3 regions of the Methylobacterium aquaticum genome follow, and region 3 is predicted to be linked to each of the others. Evidence: predicted binding sites of a transcription regulator. Region 3 holds the regulator's gene; each other region holds the start of a gene.

Region 1 (6,568 bases), 3.2 Mb from region 3:
GCCTGTGCTTCCCGCGCGAGGGCGTGGTCTGCACCATCGTGGCGCCGTTGGGCGAACCCGGCGCGGCGCGGCCGGACTCGCGGGAGGACACCGCGCCGGCCCGGCGCCGGGCGGCGGGGCAATCGTAGCCGGAGCCGGAAGTAGGCCGCCCGGTCGATGGCCGCCGGCGACAAGTCTCCCATATCCCTGGGGAAAGCCGAGGGCCCGTCCCGCGCCCGGCGCCGGACCGACCGATGACCTCAGCCCCGACGCCCGTTCCCGCACCCCGCCGGCCGCTCCGCGCCCGGCTCGGCCCCGTGCGCAGCCGGGCCGGGCTGACCACCGCGGGCGCCGCCCTGCTGCTGTTGGTGGGCGCCGCCAACGGATTGCTGCTGGCCTGGCAGAGCACCGTCCAGCACCGCATCACCCACACCCTGTCGGTCGACCGGACCCTGATGCAGGTGCTGGCCGACCTCCTCGACAGCGAGACCGGGCAGCGCGGCTACCTGCTGACCGGCGATCCCTCGTTCCTGGTGCCCTACACCGCCGGGCAGACCCGGATCGCCGCGGAGCTGCCGGTGCTCGATGCCGAGCTGCGCGGCTCCCCGAGCCAGGCCGCCCGCCTCGACGCGTTGCGCCCCGCCATCGCCCGCAAGTTCGCCGAGCTCGACCGCACGCTCGCCCTCGACCGCGACGGCGACCGCGACGGGGCGCTGGCCCTGGTGCGGGCCGGCGAGGGCAAGGCCGAGATGGACGACATCCGCCGGATCATCGAGGGGATGCGGGCCCAGGAGGACGAGCTGCTGCTGGGCTACCAGCGGCACGCCCACGGGATCGAGGCGATGGTGGGGATCGGCAGCGTCGTGTCGGTCGGCATCATGGCGTTGCTCGCGGTGCTGGCCCTGCGCGAGGCGGGGCGGCGGGCGGCCCTGTCGCGCTTCCTGCCGGCCGAGCTGGCGCCGCTCCTGGAGCGCGGCGGCAGCATGGAGCAGGGCGGCGGCCTGCGGCTCGGCGAGCGGCGCCACGCGGCCATCGCCTTCGTGGACATGCGCGGCTCCACCACCATCGCCGAGCGGGCCGACCCCGAGACGGTGGCGATCCTGGTCACGGGGTTCCGCCGCTGCGTCGCCCAGGCCGCCCGGGAGACCGGGGGCGTGATCGACAAGTTCATGGGCGACGGCGCGCTCGTGGTGTTCGGCGTGCCCGAGGCGGATGCGGAGGCCGCCGCGCAGGCGCTGTCCTTCGCGGAGCGGCTGGAGGACGGGGTGGCCGCGTGGAACGCCGAATCGGGCGAAACCCCGGTGCGGATCGGCATCGGGGTGCATTGCGGCGAGGTGTTCGTCGGCGTGGTCGGCGACGACGACCGGCTGGAATTCACCGTCCTCGGCGACGCGGTCAACGTCGCGGCCCGGCTCGAACAGGCGACCAAGACCTTCGGGACAACCACCCTGGTCTCGCAGGCCGCGCTCGATGCGGCGCGGGCCTCCGGCGCGGGATGGCGCGAGGTCAGCCGCCAGCCCCTGCGCGGCCGGCAGGAGGCCTTCCCGATCTACGGCCGGGCGGCCTGAGCACGATGAGGGGAAAAAGGGCGCGGGACGGGGTAGCGGTCCCGGCCGGCCTCTGCTATCGCAGCCGCCCCGGCCGGGTCGGCTCGAAGACGATCCGGCGGTGGAAGGCGCACCAGCTCTTGCCGTCCTGCACCGGCGCACCGCAACAGACCGCACGGTCGTTCGGTTCGCCGATGATGAACTTGCACACGAAGGCGCCCGATTGGGCGAACGGAACCCGGAGGCTCGGAGAGGGCTCCTCGACGGCGTCTGCGGTCACGATATGCGACATGCGCACGAGCTGGTTCATCGGGTACTGACTCGCTGGCCTTCCGTCACCCTCGACCAGAAGGGCACCGGGCCGGTTCGTTGCGGGCAGATCCGTCACCGGATTCTCCACCCATGAGGTCCGCGTCTCCGACGACCCGCTCACACGCGTCGCAGGGGAAGCGGCGTTCATACGAATTTGGGGTTGCGTCTCGCAGAACGCAAGCCCCCTAAGCATTTACGCATGGTTTTCGACAGCCGGAGCGTGTCGCCGGCGGCTCTTTGACGGCTCCCGGGGGGCTCCCGGCCGGCCCTGCGGCGTCATCGACTTGCCATCCGGGCGCCCTATCCTTGGCGGATCGCCGCTGCCGAGAATCCTCGCACAGGTCCCCCATGTCCGACGCCGCCCTCGCCCCCGACCGCGCCGGCGCGGCGCATGGTCACGCCCGGCCCGGCCGCCGGTTCGATCACCGCGTCCATCCGGCGGCGACGATCGCCTTCCTGGCCGTCCTGGCGGCGGGCCTCGCCTATGGCGGCTACAACCTTCTCGCCGACATGCAGCGGGCCGGTCAGCCGCCGCTCGCCGTCGGGGCCTTCGCGTTCCTCGGCCTCGCGCTCCTGATCGCGCTGGCCTTCGAGTTCGTGAACGGGTTCCACGACACCGCCAACGCGGTGGCGACGGTGATCTACACCCATTCGATGCCGCCGCTCGTCGCGGTGATCTGGTCGGGCGCCTTCAACTTCCTCGGCGTCATGGCCTCGACGGGAGCGGTGGCCTACAGCGTCGTGACCCTGCTGCCGGTCGAGCTGATCCTCCAGGTCGGCTCGGGCGCCGGCTATGCGATGATCTTCGCGCTGCTGATCGCCGCGATCGTGTGGAATCTCGGTACCTGGGCGCTCGGCCTGCCGAACTCCTCCTCGCACGCGCTGATCGGCTCGGTGATCGGCGTCGGGCTCGCCAACCAGCTGATGGCGCCGAACCATGCCGCCTCCGGCGTCGCCTGGGGCCAGGCGGCGAGCGTGCTCGAATCGCTTCTCTTCAGCCCCCTCGTCGGCTTCGTCTGCGCCGCAGGGCTGCTCCTCGTGCTCAAGCGCCTGGTGCGCCGGCCCGACCTCTACCGGGCCCCGGAGGGCGAGGCGCCGCCGCCCCTGTGGATCCGCGGCCTCCTGATCCTCACCTGCACCGGCGTGTCCTTCGCGCATGGCGGCAATGACGGCCAGAAAGGCATGGGGCTGATCATGCTGATCCTGATCGGCGCCGCCCCCACGGCCTATGCGCTCAACCGCACCATGCCGGAATCGAGCACGCCCGCCTTCGTGCAGGGCTCGGAGGGCGCCAGCCGGGTGTTTCGCGACCACGCCGGCGGGACCCCGATCCCGGACGCGGCGCGAGCCCGGGCCGCGGTCGGCGAGGCCCTGAAGGCGGACGCCCCCGCCAAGGCGCTCGCGGCGCCGGACAGCGTCGCGGCGCTCGCCGGCCTCGCGGACGACATCGCCGCGCAGGTCAAGAACTACGGCGCGATCCGGCACGTGCCGGCGGAGGCGACGCCGAACCTGCGCGCCGACATGTATCTCGCGAGCGACGCGGTGCGGCTCCTCACCGGCGAGCACTCGCCCTTCGGTGACGCCGAGAAGGCGACGCTCTCGGCCTACCGCCACACCCTCGACGACGGGACGCGCTTCATCCCGACCTGGGTCAAGGTCGTGGTCGCCCTGGCGCTCGGCCTCGGGACGATGGTGGGCTGGAAGCGGATCGTCGTCACGGTCGGCGAGCGCATCGGCAAGCAGCACCTAACCTACGCGCAAGGCGCCTCGGCCGAGGCGGTCGCCGCCGGCACGATCGGGCTCGCCGAGGCGTACGGCCTGCCGGTCTCGACCACCCACATCCTGTCGAGCGGCGTCGCCGGCACGATGTGGGCCAACGGCACCGGCCTCCAGATGGCGACGGTGCGCAACCTGGCGCTCGCCTGGATCCTGACCCTGCCGGCGGCGATCACCCTGGCGGGCGGGTTGTACTGGGGTTTGCGGCAGGTGTTCTGAGGGCCTGCCTGTTTGACTCACCGTTATTGACGCTCTCCGCGTCATTCCGGGGCCGCGTAGCGGAGCCCGGAATGACGCGGAGGGTTCGAGATCTGTAGAGATCAGTTCGAACAGACTCGAACGGTCGCTCAAACCGCCACGGCCGACTTCCGATAGATCTCCACCAGCGAGCGGCCCGCATGCTCGACATGGATCCGCAGCAGGTTCCCCGCCGCCACGATCTCCCCCGCCTCGCACAGGTCGAGGATGGTGGTGTGCTCCATGTCGGCGCGGGCGACGTCGCCGGTGACGGAGAGCTGCAGGCGGGTCGGGCGGTCGCAATCCTGGAGCAGGCCGGCGACGATCGAGAGCGAGCGCGGCCGGCCGGCATGGCGCAGGAGGCCGAGATGGAAGCGCCGGTTCAGCTCGCCCCAATGCTCGACCTGGCCGGCGGCAAGCGCCGCGCTGTACTCGTCGCGCAAGGCACGCAACTCCGAGAAATCCTCCGGCGTCAGGTGACGGGCCGAGAGGATCAGCAATTGCGGCTCGAGGGAGACGCGAAGCTGGAAGATGTCCTCGATCTCCTCGACCGAGAGCCCCGAGACCACCGCGCCGCGATGCGGCACGATCTTGACGAGGCCGCCGGCTTCCAGTTGCAGCAGCGCCTCGCGGATCGGGATCCGGCTGATGCCGAATTCCTCCGCCAGGGCGTCCTGGCGCAGCTGGAATCCCGGCGCCAGGGTGCCCGACAGGATGCGCTGGCGCAGGGCCTCGGCCACCGCCGCCGAGACGGTGCGGTGCCGCAAGCCCTCGGGGGAGGACAGGCCGGTCGTCCGGCGCGCCGTCACGGCCATGCTCTCGTCCTCACTGGTTCACTTGAACGTATATTGTATACGAAACAGGATTGGCAAGGTGCTCAGAAGGTCGGCGGGGTGCAGGCGCTCACCACCTCGCACGGGTTGGGGCCGACGCAGCGGAAGCGATGCGGCCGGCGGCTGGAGAAGTAATAGGCGTCACCCGGCCCGAGCACCCGGCGCTCGTCGTCCACCGTCACCTCCAGCCGCCCCGCGAGCACGATGCCGCCCTCCTCGCCGTCATGGACCAGCGGCACGCGGCCGGTATCCGCGCCCGGCTCGTAGCGCTCCTTGAGCAGTTGCAGGGCGCGGCCGAACAGGGTGTCGCCGACCTGGCGGTAGGAGATCCGCCCCTTGCCGATCTCGACCAGCTCCTCGCTGGCATAGAACGCCTTCTCGGTCCGCTCCGGCGTCAGGGAGAAGAACTCGGCGAGCCCGATCGGCACCGCGTCGAGGATACGCTTGAGGGCGCCGACCGACGGGTTGGTCTGGCCCGATTCGATCAGCGAGATCGTCGAGTTCACCACCCCGGCGCGCTTGGCCAGCGCCCGCTGCGACAGGCCGTGCAGGAGGCGCACGTGGCGCAGACGCGCGCCCACCTCGTCGTTGGTCACCCCGGCTCCCCTGTTGAGGCTGTTGCGGATCCGGCAACACCTTAACCGGATGATCAATTTCGTCAAAGGGTTGGCCCGGGCTAGAAAAGGACTTGTTGCCTGTCCCGGAACGGTCTTGTCTGGCGGCGAAACCGCCCCACACGAGACCCCGCCGGAGCCCCCCGCCATGAACGCCCATCCGCCGCGCCTCAACCGCCCGAGCCTCGACGCCTACTGGATGCCGTTCACGGCCAACCGCCAGTTCAAGGCGGCGCCCCGCCTGCTCGTGGCGGCCGAGGGCATGCACTACACGGCGGATGACGGGCGCACCGTCCTCGACGGCACCGCCGGCCTGTGGTGCGTCAATGCCGGCCACGGCCGCCGCCGCATCGCCGAGGCCGTCGAGCGCCAGCTCTCGACCCTCGATTACGCGCCCTCGTTCCAGATGGGCCACCCGATCGCCTTCGAGTTCGCCGAGCGCCTGGCCGACATCGCGCCGGCCGGCAGCCTCGACCGGGTGTTCTTCACCGGTTCGGGCTCGGAATCGGTCGATACCGCGCTCAAGATCGCGCTGGCCTACCAGCGCGCCATCGGCCAGGGCACCCGGACCCGGGTGATCGGGCGCGAGCGCGGCTATCACGGCGTCGGCTTCGGCGGCATCTCGGTCGGGGGGCTGGTCAACAACCGCCGGATGTTCCCGCTCCTGCCGGGCGTCGACCACCTGCGCCACACCCACGACCTGTCGCGCAACGCCTTCGTGCAGGGCCAGCCCGAGCACGGCGCGGATCTCGCCGACGACCTCGAGCGGCTGGTGGCGCTCCACGGCGCCGAGACCATCGCGGCGGTAATCGTCGAGCCGGTGGCGGGCTCGACCGGCGTGCTGGTGCCGCCCAAGGGCTATCTGGAGCGCCTGCGCGAGATCGCGACCCGCCACGGCATCCTGTTGATCTTCGACGAGGTCATCACCGGATTCGGCCGCCTCGGCGCGCCCTTCGCCACCGATTATTTCGGGGTCACCCCGGACCTCGTCACCACCGCCAAGGGGCTGACCAACGGCACGATCCCGATGGGCGCGGTCTTCGCCACCCGGGCCGTCCACGACGCGCTGATGCACGGGCCCGAGGGCGCGATCGAGCTCTTCCACGGCTACACCTATTCGGGCCACCCGGTCGCCTGCGCGGCCGGCCTCGCCACCCTGGAGATCTACGAGGAGGAAGGCCTGCTCACCCGCACGACCCAGGTCCAGGCGCAGTGGCACGCGGCGATGCACGCGTTGCGCGACTGCCCGCACGTGATCGACATCCGCACG
Region 2 (6,568 bases), 1.6 Mb from region 3:
ACCGGCGCGACCCCCGTCGCGCCCCGACCACCCGTACCCAGCCGAATCGGGTAAAACCCCGAGTCCTGCCTCTGCTAACCTAAGGACGCGTTTTGTCCAAGAGCCGGGCGCCCACTTCGAAAGCTTTCCCGGGCAAAATCGCCATCGGATCATGATCTGTCAGGGCGTCATGGAAATCATCCCGGCACTTAGCCTCGCCGGAAATCGAATAGGGTGGCGCCGCGAGCGGAGGCGGGGATCCACAGTCCCAGGTAGTACCCCCGCGGGGAAGAGCACCTTTAGATCAAGTAAATCGTACAATCGTCGGTCGACCGGTCTCCCGATGCACCCGGTCAGCGCGGGCGCTCCGGACAGGCCGCCGCCTCGATGCGGGCGGCGATGCGGTCCCGCGTCGCAGGGTCGAGGCCGAGATGGACCCCGTCGGGCGAGCGGCTCGAGGCGGCCGGGTCGCGCAGATCCGCATAGGCATCGACGAAGCGGCAGCCGGCCCGGGCGCATTCCTCCGACAGGATCGCCGAATAGGCCGGCGCGGCCTCGACGTCGTAGAACTTCGCCACGCCGGGCCGGCCGGCATCGAAGGGCGGCACCGCGGTGACGACGACGCGCCGGGCCCGGGGCACCAGCTCGGCGAACAGGGCGCGGGCCTCCGCCCGGAACTGCGCCGTGGCCGCATCGGGATCGCCGGAGCGCTGGCGCCGGGTGAGGTCGTTGGTGCCGATGGTCACCACGATCTCCTCCGGTGGCCGCGGCAGGTCGAGCCAGCCCGCCACCGCGCGCAGGCCGGAGATCCGCGTTCCCGCGATGGCGGCGTTGATCGCCGGATGACCGCACAGGGCCGGCAGATGGAGCCGCTCCATCTGCGAATCGCCGATCAGGAGGCCGTAGGGACCGTCGACCTGCTTGAGTTCGCCGGAGACCGCGAAGGCGCGGGCCTCGCGGAAGGCCGCCACGCCCTGCCCGCCTCCCGGCTTGTGCCGGATCGCCAGGAAGGCCGCGAGCCCGGCCGCAAGGAGGGCCGCGGCCAGGCCCAGTTCGATTGTCGTTCTCGTCTGCACGCAACCTCGCGTCCGGTCCCGACGCCCCTGGACTGTAGAAGCTCCGCGGCCCGCCGCGAGTCAATTGTCGGCGCCGCCGATCCCGAGGGTGACAAGCCCGAGTTATCCACAGGTCGCCGGTTTTCCCCCGACATCTTCACGCCTGATTCGGCGGTTCTGATCATGGTTGAGGGCAGGTAAGTCGGAGAGCCCGCACCATGATGCCAGTGGAGATCGATCCGTCCGAGGTGCGCCGGCCGCGCGGGGACCCGCGCGAGGGTCTCCGTGCGTACCTCCCCGCGCGCCTCGGCCGCCCGGCGATGCTGGCGGCCTTGGGGCTGGTCGGTGCCGGCGGCTTTGCCGGGCTCGCCGCGGCGGCCTATCCGACGATCAGCGACATGCTGCGGCCGCGCCCGCCGCAGGTGCATTTCGGCCGCGTCGCCGAGATGCCGGAGATCAAGGACGGGGTCCCGGCCCTGCGCGCCACGCCGGTGCGTCAGGTGCCGCTGCCCCAGGCGCCGGGGAACCCCGGCCCGGTCCTGCAAGCCGCCGCGACGTCCGAGGCGGTCCCGCCCCTGGCGCCGCCGGTCGCCCCTGCCGCCCTCCTCGATCCGAAGCCGGGCGTGCTGACGCAGGGCGCCCCGGCGCGGGGGTTCTCGATGCAGGGCACTCCGGTTCAAGGCTCTCCCGTCCAAGGCAATCCGGTGCGGAATTCCGAGTCGCCGGCCTCCGACGTGGCCGCGACCGGCACCGCCGCCGGGTTCCAGCCCGTTCCCGCCGTCCCGAAGGCGCGGGAGACGCCGCGCCCGGTCGCCGCGCCCCGCGAGGCCGTCACGCCGCGCGAGGCCCCTGCGCCCCGCGCCGTCGCGGCGTCGCGAGGGCCCGTGCCGCTGCCGCCGGCCCGCGAAAGGACCACCGAGCCGAAGGCTACGCCGCGGCCCGCGCCGACCCGGGAGGCGAAGGCCGAGGTTAGGCCCGCACCGGTCAGGCACGCGGCCGAAAAATCCGTCGCCGAGAAGCGCCCGCCGGAGAAGCCGGTCGCGGAGAAGCCGGTCGCCCGGCGCGAGAAGAACGAGACGCACCAGCGCAGCGCCGCCGTCCAGCCCGCCGCGGCGCCCGCGGCGGAGGAGCCGACCCGCTTCCTCGGCGTGCCGATGCCCGACCTCGCCCCGGCCGGCCGCGCCATCCGGGAGACGGTCGACGCGGTGATCTCGCTGCCGAGCCGGCTGTGACCGCGCGTCGGAACGTGTCACTGCCGCGTCGTCGAAGACTACCCTAACCCGCCCTCGCCGCCCCGCCCAGCACTTCGAGCACCAGCGCGTCGCGGTGCGGGCGGCCGTACTCGTCGGTCACCTCGACGGTGAGGCGGTGGGTGCCGGCCGCGAGGTCGCGCGGCAGCCGCGCGACCCAGAGATGCGAGCAGGGCTCCGCCTTCACCCAGGGTTTCTTGCTCGCGGCGTTGCGGGCGTAGAGCGCGGCGACGAACGGGTCCGGCCGGCGCACCCGCGTCATGGCGACGGGTGGACGATCGCCGACGCGGAACGACACCCGGCTGCGCGGCCCGCCATCGAACAGGTTGACCACCACGTTCGTCGAACCGGCGCTCTCGGCCGGGATCGTGGCGCCGAGCAATTCGTAGAGCCGCGTATCGGGCAGGCGGGCGAGGTCGTCGGCGTGGAACTGGCTCTCCAGCACGATCCGCATCTGGCGGCCCGCATCGTCGCTCGCCGGAACGTAGCGGGTGGTGTAATGCCGCCCGCCCGTGATGCCGAGCACGTGAAAGCCGTGCGGCGTGCCGTCGCGGCTGTCGGCGGTGGCGATGCCGCGCCGGTCCGGCGGGCCGCTCCACCACGAGCCAGAGACCGCGGTGAGGACGTGGTGGTGGTGCGCGTCCCCGCCCGGGGCGCCGGGCCGGCCGTCGGGCCCGAGGTATTGGTGCTCGGTGGTGTGGGTGTGGCCCGCGACGCTGAAGGACGGCCGCCCGGCGAGCAGCCGCAGCAGCTGCGCCCGGTCGGCGGTGCCAATGCCGGGATCGTCGGGGCCGAGATCGCTGGCGAGCGGGATGTGCATCGCCACCACCACCAGGCGGTCCTTCGGAATATGCGCCAGCAGATTCTCCACGAAGGCGAGCTGGCGCTCGCCGAACCGGCCCTCGTAGCGCCCGCCCCGTCCCGTCGTCGCCGTGGCGGCCCCGAGATAATGGACGTTGTCGAGCATCAGGAACAGCACGCCGCCCTGTTCCAGCGCGTAGTACGGCGCCCCGAAGGTGCGGGTGAAGGTCTCGCGCGAATAGCGGGCGTCCGGCGCCTCGAAGTTGAGGTCGTGGTTGCCGCCGACATGGAACCACGGCACGCCCACCTGCGCGATGAGCCGGTTCTGGCGCGGATAGAGCGAGAGGTCGTCGAACAGCACGTCGCCGGTAGTCATCCCGAAGGCCACCTTGTTGGGCTCGCCCCGCAGGCCGAGCACCCGGGCGATGGCGGTGTCGCGCACGAAGGTGAGTTCGGCGTGGCTCTCCGGCTGCGGGTCGGTGAACAGCACCACGTCGAAGTCACCGCTCTCCGGGCTGCGCACCAGGCCGAAATCGACGGATGACGGCAGTGGTCCGGTCGGCGCGATGCCGGGATAGCGCAGGGCGAGGTCCGGCGGGGTGCCGGCCGGCCGGTGCAGGTAGGAGAAATGCGGCAGCCCGTCGGGCCCGGCCGGCAGGGAAAACCCCGTCGGCTTGACGACGAAGATCACCGCCTCGTCGCCGACCGGCAGGGTGTAGCGCCCCTGCGCGTCGGTGCGGACGACCTCGCGGCCGTTCGAGACCAGCACGTCGGGCAGGCCCGGATCGTCCTGCCCGCGCCGGCCCTTGGCCCCGCGATCCTCGTAGACGAGGCCGGTGACCTGCCCTCCGGGCGGAGCAGTCTGCGCCCGCGCCGCGAGGGCCGCGAGGGGCGCGAGGGCGAGCGCCGCGGCCCCGGCAACCGTCTCGCGCCGCGTCAGGGTCGTCCGCTCGGTCATCGGCTCGTTTCCTTGGAAGGGCGGGCAAGCAACCACGGCTTCGCGACCGTTCGGTGACGCGGTGCCCGATCCGGCCGCACCGGGCCGTCGATCGCTTTGGGCGACCTCCTCGTCATCGAGGAGCCGCGCAGCGGAACCCGGTCCGACGGTGAGGGGATCGATGCGGCCGGACCACTCGATCAGGCGGCGTCACGCCGCGTGCCGCCCCGCCTCCGCGCCGAAATGCCCGATATAGCGCTTGGCGATCGCCTCGACGGGCAGCACCACGAACACGTCGGTCGTGCCGAACTGGTGATCGACCACCGCGCCGTCGCCGAAGGTGGCGCCGACCCGCAGATAGCCCTTGATCAGCGGCGGCAGGGCCTGGAGCGCGGCCTTCGGGTCGATCGCCTCGCGGCTGAGGCGGTCCATGGCGACGTGGCGGCCCGGCAGCGCGCGGGCGCGCCAGCCCTCGGGGGCGCGGGCGAAGTGGTGCAGGAAGCTCAGGGGCAGGGCCAGGCGATCGGGATCGGTGCCCTCCAGGCTGGCGCAGCCCAGCATCGCGTCGATGCGGTGATGCAGCACATAAGCCCAGATGCCGTGCCACAGAAGCTCGACGGTGCGCTTGGTGCGGTAGGGCTTGAGCACGCAGGAGCGGCCGAGCTCCAGCACCCTTTTGCCCGCATTGGCCTCCAGCACCGGGCCGAGATCGTATTCGCCGGCGGTGTAGAAGCCGAAATGCCGGTCGGCCTGGTCCTGGCGCAGGAGGCGGTAGGTGCCGACGACCCGGGGCTTGGGCTTGCGGAAGGGCTTTGCTTCCTGCGCGGCGTGGTCGATCACCAGGAGGTGGTCGCAGACCGCGTCGTACTCGTCGACGTCGCGGCGCTTGAGCATGGCCAGACCGGTCGGGACTGCCGCCATCTCCTCGTAGAACACGCGGTAGCGCAGGCGCTGGGCCCGCTTGACCTCCTTGGGCGTCGTCGCGAGGCGCACCTCGAGCGAGCCGATGCGGCCGAGCACCGGATCAAGGCCGGGCGTCTCGAAATGCCTCAGCCGCGGGAAGAGCCGCGAGGGCTGGGCCAGCCCCTTGAGATGGATGCCGCCCTCGGCGGCACGGCCGAGCAGGCGCGCGAGGGGGATGCCGGGCGGAACGTCGCGGCCGTCGCCGGCCGGGCCGCGGGTGAGGAACGGAACCATGGTCGAGGCATCCCGTGCGGCACCGGCCGATCCGGCGCCCGGGGAGCGGTCGCCGCGACCGTCCCGCGCAGCAACACCACACCACGAAACCCGGCACGGGAATATGACAATGGTTGACGAGGCGGACCAAGGCCTTGGCCGAGGCGGGCCCGGCCGGCCGGACGTCGCGGACGATCGGGCACCATTCCTCGGCGCCGATGACCTAGCGGCATGATCGGAGGCGCGCTACGCTCTCGCCACCGGTCACCACCCGGAGGGGTTATGTGAGCGCCGAGACTCTGGACAGGTCGCAGCCGGCGGGGCGGCGGGCCGGCGCCGTCCGGCTCGTCATCGGGGGCGTCCAGGGGCTCGCCCTCTGGTTCCTGTTCGCGAAAGGCGAGGCGATCTGGGGCGTCGCTCCGCACCGGACGGTGATGGCCTACGCGCTGCCGCTCCTGCTGATCGCGCCGATGATCCTGATCTTCGGCGTCGGGCGCCTGCGCGCCGGCACCCTGCTCGCCTGGCTGGGAGTGGCCTGCACCCTGCTGGTCCTCCTCGTCGCCTACGACCGGTGGCGGGCGGGCCCATCGCCCGGCGCGGGGTCCGACGGCGCGCTCGGCCCGCTCCTGATCCCGACCGCCTTCGCGATCGCCTACATCCTCCATCACCTCATCGAGCCGGCCGACGTGGCGCGGCGCTGGCGCCCGCCCTATGCGGCCTATGTCGGCGGCTCCTGGCGGCACGCCTTCCAGATCGGCTTGGGCCTCGCCTTCGCGGCGGCCATCGGGGGTGTGCTCTTCCTCAGCGCGGCCCTGTTCGCCGCCCTCCGGCTCGACGCGATCGCCCTGGCGCTGAAGGCCCCGGCGATCGTGATGCCGGCCCTGGGCCTGGCCTTCGCGGGGGCCGTGCACGCGATGGATGCGCGGTTCGGGGCGCTCGCGGGCCGGTTCCCGGTTGCGAACGTGCTCGTCACCGCGCTCGCCGTTCTGGCGACGGGGCTGCTGACGGCCTTCCTTTGCGCCTTGCCGTTCACCGGGCTGGATCCCCTCTGGGCGACCCGCCGGGCCGCGGCGCTGCTCCTCGCCAGCACCGCGCTGCTGATCGTGATCGTCAACGCCGCCTATGGCGACGGCCTGACGCCGGAGGCCCTGTCCCCCCTTTTGCGACGGACGGTGCGGCTCGCCGGCCTGCTCCTGGCTCCCCTCATCGGCCTCGCGCTGATGGCACTCGTCCTGCGGGTCGAACAGCACGGGCTGACGCCGGTCCGGGTCTGGGGCCTCGCCGCCTGCGCGGTCGGTGCGGTCTACGCCCTGGGCTATGGCTGGGGGGCGCTGCGGGCGCGGCCCTGGATGGCGGCGCTCGGCACCACC
Region 3 (6,568 bases):
CCGGGCGGCGAAGCCCCCGAACACCACCGAATGCACCGCACCGATGCGGGCGCAGGCCAGCATGCCGAACAGTGCCTCGGGCACCATCGGCATGTAGAGCACCACCCGGTCGCCGCGCCCGACGCCGAGATCCTGGAGCACGGCGGCGAGCGCCGCGACCTCGTCGAGAAGCTCGGCATAGGTGAACCGGCTCTTGGTGCCGGTGACGGGGGACTCGTACAGGATCGCCGCCTGCTCGCCCCGCCCTGCCGCGACGTGGCGGTCGACGGCGTTGTGGCAGGCATTGACCTCCGCGCCGGGAAACCAGCGGCCGTAGACCCCCGCCTCGGGGTCGAAGACGCGGGCGGCGGGTCTCACCCAGTCGATCGCCTCGGCGGCTCGCGCCCAGAAGGCCTCCGGGTCGCGCTGCCAGGCGGCGTAGGTTTCCGGGTAGCGGCTCGGGCTCGCCATGGCGTCTCCTCCTGCCGCTCGTCTCACGGGGCGGCCTCACCACCCAGATAGGATAGGCCCCGTCCCCGCCGGAAGTCGAACTTTCGTAAGGATGCCGGGCGGATTGATCGCCCGGCCGCGGCGGGTACTCTGGCGCCGCAGCGAGCAGGACGACCCATGACCGGCGCGACGATCTACGATACCGGCCTCGACCGGAACCCGGCCAACCACCAGCCGCTCACGCCGCTCACCTTCCTGGAGCGGGCGGCGACGGTGTTTCCCGACCATACGGCGGTGATCCACGGGACGCTGCGGCGCAGCTACCGCGACCTCTATGCCCGCTCCCGGCGCCTCGCCTCGGCCTTGAGCGCCCGCGGCATCGGGCGGGGCGACACGGTGGCGGTGATGCTCGCCAACACCCCGGCGATGATCGAGTGCCATTACGGGGTGCCGATGGCCGGCGCGGTGCTCAACACCCTCAACACCCGGCTGGATGCCGCGATCATCGCCTTCTGCCTCGACCACGGCGAGGCCAAGGTGGTGATCACCGACCGGGAATTCGCCCGCATCATGGGCCCGGCGCTGGCGCAGGCCGGGGTCAAGCCCCTGGTGATCGACTACGACGACCCGGAATACGACGGCCCGGGCGAACGCCTCGGCGCGATCGAGTACGAGGATCTTCTCGGCGAAGGCGACCCCGCTCATGCCTGGGCGATGCCGGGCGACGAGTGGGACGCGATCACCCTCAACTACACGTCGGGCACCACCGGCGACCCGAAGGGCGTGGTCTACCACCATCGCGGCGCCTCGCTGCTCGCCGTCGGCAACGTGGTGGCGGGCCATCTCGGCCGGCACCCGGTCTATCTGTGGACCCTGCCGATGTTCCACTGCAACGGCTGGTGCTTCCCCTGGACCCTGTCGGTGGTGGCCGGCACCCATGTCTGCCTGCGCCAGGTGCGGGCGAAAGCGATGTACGACGCCATCGCGGATCACGGCGTGACGCATCTGTGCGGCGCGCCGATCGTGATGTCGCTCCTGATCAACGCCCCGGAGGCCGAGCGGCGGGACTTGCCCAACCGCGTCTCGTTCCTCACCGCGGCGGCGCCGCCGCCGGAAGCGGTGCTCGCCGGCATGGCGGAGGCGGGGTTCGACGTGACCCACGTCTACGGGCTGACCGAGACCTACGGCCCGGCGGTGGTGAACGAGTGGCATGCCGACTGGAACGCCCTGGGCAAGGACGAGCAGGCCGCGCGCAAGGCGCGCCAGGGCGTACGCTACCCGCCGCTCGAGGCCCTCGACGTGCTCGATCCGGAGACGATGCAGCCGGTGCCCGCCGACGGCGAGACGCTCGGCGAGGTGATGTTCCGCGGCAACGTGGTGATGCGCGGCTACCTCAAGAACCCGGCGGCCACCGAGGCCGCGTTCAAGGGCGGCTGGTTCCATTCGGGCGATCTCGGGGTGAAGCACCCGGACGGCTACATCCAGCTCAAGGATCGCTCGAAGGACATCATCATCTCAGGGGGCGAGAACATCTCGTCGATCGAGGTCGAGGAGGCCCTGTTCAAGCACCCGGCGGTGGCCGCCGCCGCCGTGGTCGCCAAGCCCGACGAGAAATGGGGCGAGACGCCGTGCGCCTTCGTCGAATTGAAGGGTTCCGAGATGGTCTCGGCCGAGGAGCTGATCGGCTGGTGCCGCCAGTCGCTCGCCGGCTTCAAGGTGCCCAGGCACGTGGTCTTCACCGAACTGCCGAAGACCTCCACCGGCAAGGTGCAGAAATTCGTCCTGCGGGAGATGGCGAAGGCGTTGTGAGCGCTTGATCGGTTGGCTTTTCCGCAGGCCTCAAACCCACAGGGTCATTCCGGGGCCGCGACAGCGGAGCCCGTAATCCAGAAACTCGGATGGTGAAGGATAAGGCGGAACGCGACCCGCCATTGTCTGAGAGCCTGTTTGACTTGCGAAATTCGGCTGTAACGACCTTTTCCATCCCTCTCGCGACCTCATCCTGAGGTGCGACTGAAAGGAGCCTCGAAGGAGGGCTCCAGATGTCCTCGCGATCCCTGGAGCCCTCCTTCGAGGTCAGTCGATTTCAATCGACTGACACCTCAGGATGAGGTTGTGTGTGGGAGTAAATGCTTGAGTCAATCAAACAGGCTCTGAACCATCCGCGGTTCTGGATTCCGGGCTCCGCTATCGCGGCCCCGGAATGACGCGGAGGGTTTGAAATCCGTGGAGACCAGTCAGTCACCTGAAGGCCCGTCACGGCTCCAGCGCGAACATCTCGTCGAACGAATATCCGGAACCCCGCACGGTGCGGATCGGGTCGCTGTCGCGGCCGCGGTTGATCGCCTTGCGCAGGCGGCCGATATGCACGTCGACGGTGCGCTCGTCGATGTAGACGTCGTGGCCCCAGACGCCGTCGAGCAGCTGCTCGCGGGAGAAGACCCGGCCGGGGCTCTGCATCAGGAATTCGAGCAGCTTGAACTCGGTCGGGCCGAGATGCAGCTCGCGGCCGTCGCGGCGGACGCGGTGGCTGACCCGGTCGAGCTCGATGTCGCCGGCGACGAGCAGGTCGGCGACGTGGGCGGGCTTGGCCCGCCGCAGCAGCGCCCGCACCCGGGCCAGCAGTTCCGGCACCGAGAACGGCTTGACGATGTAGTCGTCGGCGCCGGTGGCGAGCCCCCGCACCCTGTCGCCCTCCTCGCCCCGCGCCGTCAGCATGATGACCGGCAGCCGCTCGGTCTCGCGGCGGGCGCGGATGCGCCGGCACAATTCGATGCCGGACAGGCCCGGCATCATCCAGTCCAGGATGACGAGGTCGGGGATCTGCTCGCGCAGGCGGATATCCGCCTCGTCGCCCCGGGCGACGGCGTCGACCTCGAAGCCCTCGGCCTCGAGGTTGTAGCGCAGGAGGAGGGTGAGGGCCTCCTCGTCCTCGACGATCAGGATGCGGGTACTCATCGGGGCACTTCGGGGGGCACTTCAGGCGGGGCCGAAGGCGCCCGCCGGGCCTTGAGGGCCCGGACGGGCGTCGATCCTCAGGCCGCGGGCGGGGTGTCGAGGGTGGCGAAGCTCGAATGGTCGTTCTTCGGACGCTCGGTCGACAGGGTTTCGCCGGTGGCGAGGTAGTGGATGGTCTCGGCGATGTTGGTGGTGTGGTCGCCGATGCGCTCGACGTTCTTGGCGCAGAACAGGAGATGCGTGCAGAACGTGATGTTGCGCGGATCCTCCATCATGTAGGTCAGGAGCTCGCGGAACAGCGAGGTGTAGAGCGCGTCGATGCCGCCGTCCCGGGCCCAGACGTCGAGGGCCGCGACGGTGTCCTGGGTGGCGTAGGCGTCGAGCACGTCCTTGAGCTGGCCCTGGACCAGCTCGTTCATGTGCTCCACGCCGACGACGATCTTCTGGAGCTGGACCTGGTCGGCGATGGCGACGACGCGCTTGGCGACGTTCTTGGCCAGATCGCCGATGCGCTCGAGGTCGCCGGAGACGCGGATCGCCGAGATCGTCTCGCGCAGGTCGATCGCCATCGGCTGGCGGCGGGCGATGAGGAGGATGGCCTTCTCCTCGATCTCGCGCTGCAGCCCGTCGAGGCGCTGGTCGGTGGCGATCACCGCCTGGGCGAGGGCGGAATCGCGGCGCAGGAGCGCCTGGCCGGAATCGGCCACCATCTTCTCGGCGATGCCGCCCATCTCGGCGATGCTGCGCCGCAGGTTCTGCAGCTCCTGATCGTAGGAGGTGACGATGTGGCTCGACATGGGAGACTCCCCGCGGAAGAGGTGGGGCCTACGACGTGCGCCGGTCCGGCAGCCGGACCGACGCAATGACGACTTTGGACCTCAGCCGAACCGGCCGGTGATGTAGTCCTGGGTCTGGCGCTTCGACGGGTTCATGAACAGCCGGTTGGTTGGCCCGAACTCGACCAGCTCGCCGAGATACATGAAGGCGGTGAACTGCGAGATGCGCGCCGCCTGCTGCATGTTGTGGGTGACGATGGCGATGGTGAACTCGGAGCGCAGCTGCTCGATCAGTTCCTCGATGCGGCCGGTCGAGATCGGGTCGAGGGCCGAGGTCGGCTCGTCGAACAGGATCACCTCCGGGCGCTGCGCCACCGTGCGGGCGATGCACAGGCGCTGCTGCTGGCCGCCCGACAGGCCCATGCCGGACTGCTTGAGCTTGTCCTTCACCTCGTCCCACAGGGCGGCCCGGCGCAGGGCCTCCTCGACGCGGATGTCGAGATCGGCCTTGCCGAGGCGCTCGTAGAGCCGGATGCCGAACGCGATGTTGTCGTAGATCGACATCGGGAACGGGGTCGGCTTCTGGAACACCATGCCGACCCGGGCGCGCAGCTCGTTGAGGTCGATCGACGGGTCGAGGATGTTGCGGCCGTCGAGCAGGATCTCGCCTTCCGCGCGCTGCTCCGGGTACAGGCTGTAGATCCGGTTGAAGGTGCGCAGCAACGTCGACTTGCCGCAGCCCGACGGCCCGATCAGCGCCGTGACCTGGCGATCGAGGAAGTTGAGGTTGATGTTCTTCAGGCCGCGGAAGTCGCCGTAGTAGAAGTTCAGGTCCTTCACGGCGAGGCGGATCGCGGCGGATTCGTCGGCCTGGCTCTGGCCCACGACCGGCGCGGCGGTGGCGGTGGCGCTCATCGGTGTATCTCCGGGCAGGAGTATTTTCGAAGAAAATACGTCACAATCAGATGTGGGGAGCAGCACCCGGTCGCGGAGCGATCGGGTGCTGCCGACGTCCGGGTCAGCGCCCCTTCGGGCCGCTCAGGACGAGGCGGGCCACGATCGACAGGCCCAGGATGGTGACGGTGATGAGGAGCGCGCCGGCCCAGGCCAGCTGGCGCCAGTTCTCGTAAGGAGACAGGGCGAACTGGTAGATCATCACCGGCAGGTTCGCGACGCCGCCCATCAGGTTGGGGCTGAACCAGGAATTGTTGTTGAGCGCGGTGAAGAGCAGCGGCGCGGTCTCGCCGGCGATGCGGGCGAGCGCCAGCAGCACGCCGGTGACGATGCCCGATTGCGCCGCCCGCCAGGTGACGGAGCGGATCACGATGGAGAGCGGCGCGCCGAGTGCCGCGCCGGCCTCGCGCAGGGTGCCGGGCACCAGCCGCAGCATGTCCTCGGTGGTGCGCACGATCACCGGGGTGGCGATGATGGCGAGCGCCACGCCGCCGGCCCAGCCCGAATAGCCGCCCATCGGCCGCACCATCAGGGTGTAGACGAACAGGCCGATCAGGATCGAGGGCGCCGAGAGCAGGATGTCGTTGAGGAAGCGGATCAGGTTGGCGAGCGGCGAGCCGCGGCCGTACTCGGCGAGGTAGGTGCCGGCGAGCACGCCGATGGGGGTCGCCACGACGATGCCCAGCGCCGTCATCACTAGGCTGCCGAGGATCGCGTTGGCGATGCCGCCGCCCGCGGAGCCGGGGCCGGGGGTGACCTGGGTGAACAGGGCCGGCGAGAAGCCCTGCACGCCCTGGATGATGAGCATCAGGAGGATCGAGCCGAGCACGATCGCGCCGAGCGCCGTCGCCGCGGTGCAGGCGACGATCAGGAGCTTGTCGGCGGAGCGGCGGCCGGCGCGGACCCGGCCCCATTGCGGGGCGGTCGGGGCCGGCACCGCGGCGGGAGAGGCGTTCATCGGGGAGCGTCCTGCGGGTACGGGGTCAGGCCACCTTCGCGCGGCGCACCAGCAGCCGGGCGATGATGAGCACGATGAAGGTGACGACGAACAGGATGCAGCCGAGCGCCATCAGCGAGCTGAGCTGCAGGCCGTCGGCCTCGTTGAACTCGTTGGCGATGCGCGAGGCGATGGTCGAGCCCGGATCGAAGATCGAGGCCGACAGGCGGTTGGCGTTGCCGATCACGAAGGTGACCGCCATCGTCTCGCCGAGCGCCCGGCCCAGGCCCAGCATGATCGCGCCGATGATCGAGACCGAGGCCTGCGGGATCAGCACGTGGCGCACGACCTCCCAGGTGGTGCAGCCGATGCCGTAGGCGCTCTCGCGCAGCACGGTCGGGATCTGGTCGAGCATGTCGCGGGTGATCGAGGCGACAAAGGGCACGATCATGATCGCCAGGATGATGCCGGCGGTGAGCACGCCGACGCCGGACGGCACCTGGGCGTAGAACAG

Evidence for each region. Region 3 encodes PhoB, which activates phosphate uptake and scavenging genes when phosphate is short. Its sites were predicted from a motif close to TGTCATNNANCTGTCAT; they were not measured.
Region 1: a site for PhoB is predicted at 2,113-2,129, ahead of F1D61_RS24275 (inorganic phosphate transporter). Genes of this name have one in related genera too.
Region 2: a site for PhoB is predicted at 4,086-4,102, ahead of F1D61_RS32030 (calcineurin-like phosphoesterase C-terminal domain-containing protein). Genes of this name have one in related genera too.

What each region holds. Positions count from the first base shown of each region.
Region 1 is NZ_CP043627.1:5,317,841-5,324,408, reverse strand. It holds gene F1D61_RS24290 (sensor histidine kinase) at 1-128, shown strand, start outside; gene F1D61_RS24285 (adenylate/guanylate cyclase domain-containing protein) at 234-1,547, shown strand; gene F1D61_RS24280 (GcrA family cell cycle regulator) at 1,603-1,836, opposite strand; gene F1D61_RS24275 (inorganic phosphate transporter) at 2,187-3,833, shown strand; gene F1D61_RS24270 (GntR family transcriptional regulator) at 3,962-4,666, opposite strand; gene F1D61_RS24265 (cupin domain-containing protein) at 4,729-5,280, opposite strand; gene F1D61_RS24260 (aspartate aminotransferase family protein) at 5,447-6,568, shown strand, end outside.
Region 2 is NZ_CP043627.1:6,914,755-6,921,322, reverse strand. It holds gene F1D61_RS32040 (SGNH/GDSL hydrolase family protein) at 333-1,055, opposite strand; gene F1D61_RS32035 (chemotaxis protein CheA) at 1,253-2,266, shown strand; gene F1D61_RS32030 (calcineurin-like phosphoesterase C-terminal domain-containing protein) at 2,310-4,043, opposite strand; gene F1D61_RS32025 (GNAT family N-acetyltransferase) at 4,233-5,219, opposite strand; gene F1D61_RS32020 (DUF4153 domain-containing protein) at 5,483-6,568, shown strand, end outside.
Region 3 is NZ_CP043627.1:1,513,770-1,520,337, forward strand. It holds gene F1D61_RS06670 (propionyl-CoA synthetase) at 1-450, opposite strand, end outside; gene F1D61_RS06675 (acyl-CoA synthetase) at 607-2,238, shown strand; gene phoB (phosphate regulon transcriptional regulator PhoB) at 2,686-3,387, opposite strand; gene phoU (phosphate signaling complex protein PhoU) at 3,465-4,184, opposite strand; gene pstB (phosphate ABC transporter ATP-binding protein PstB) at 4,266-5,078, opposite strand; gene pstA (phosphate ABC transporter permease PstA) at 5,182-6,075, opposite strand; gene pstC (phosphate ABC transporter permease subunit PstC) at 6,101-6,568, opposite strand, start outside.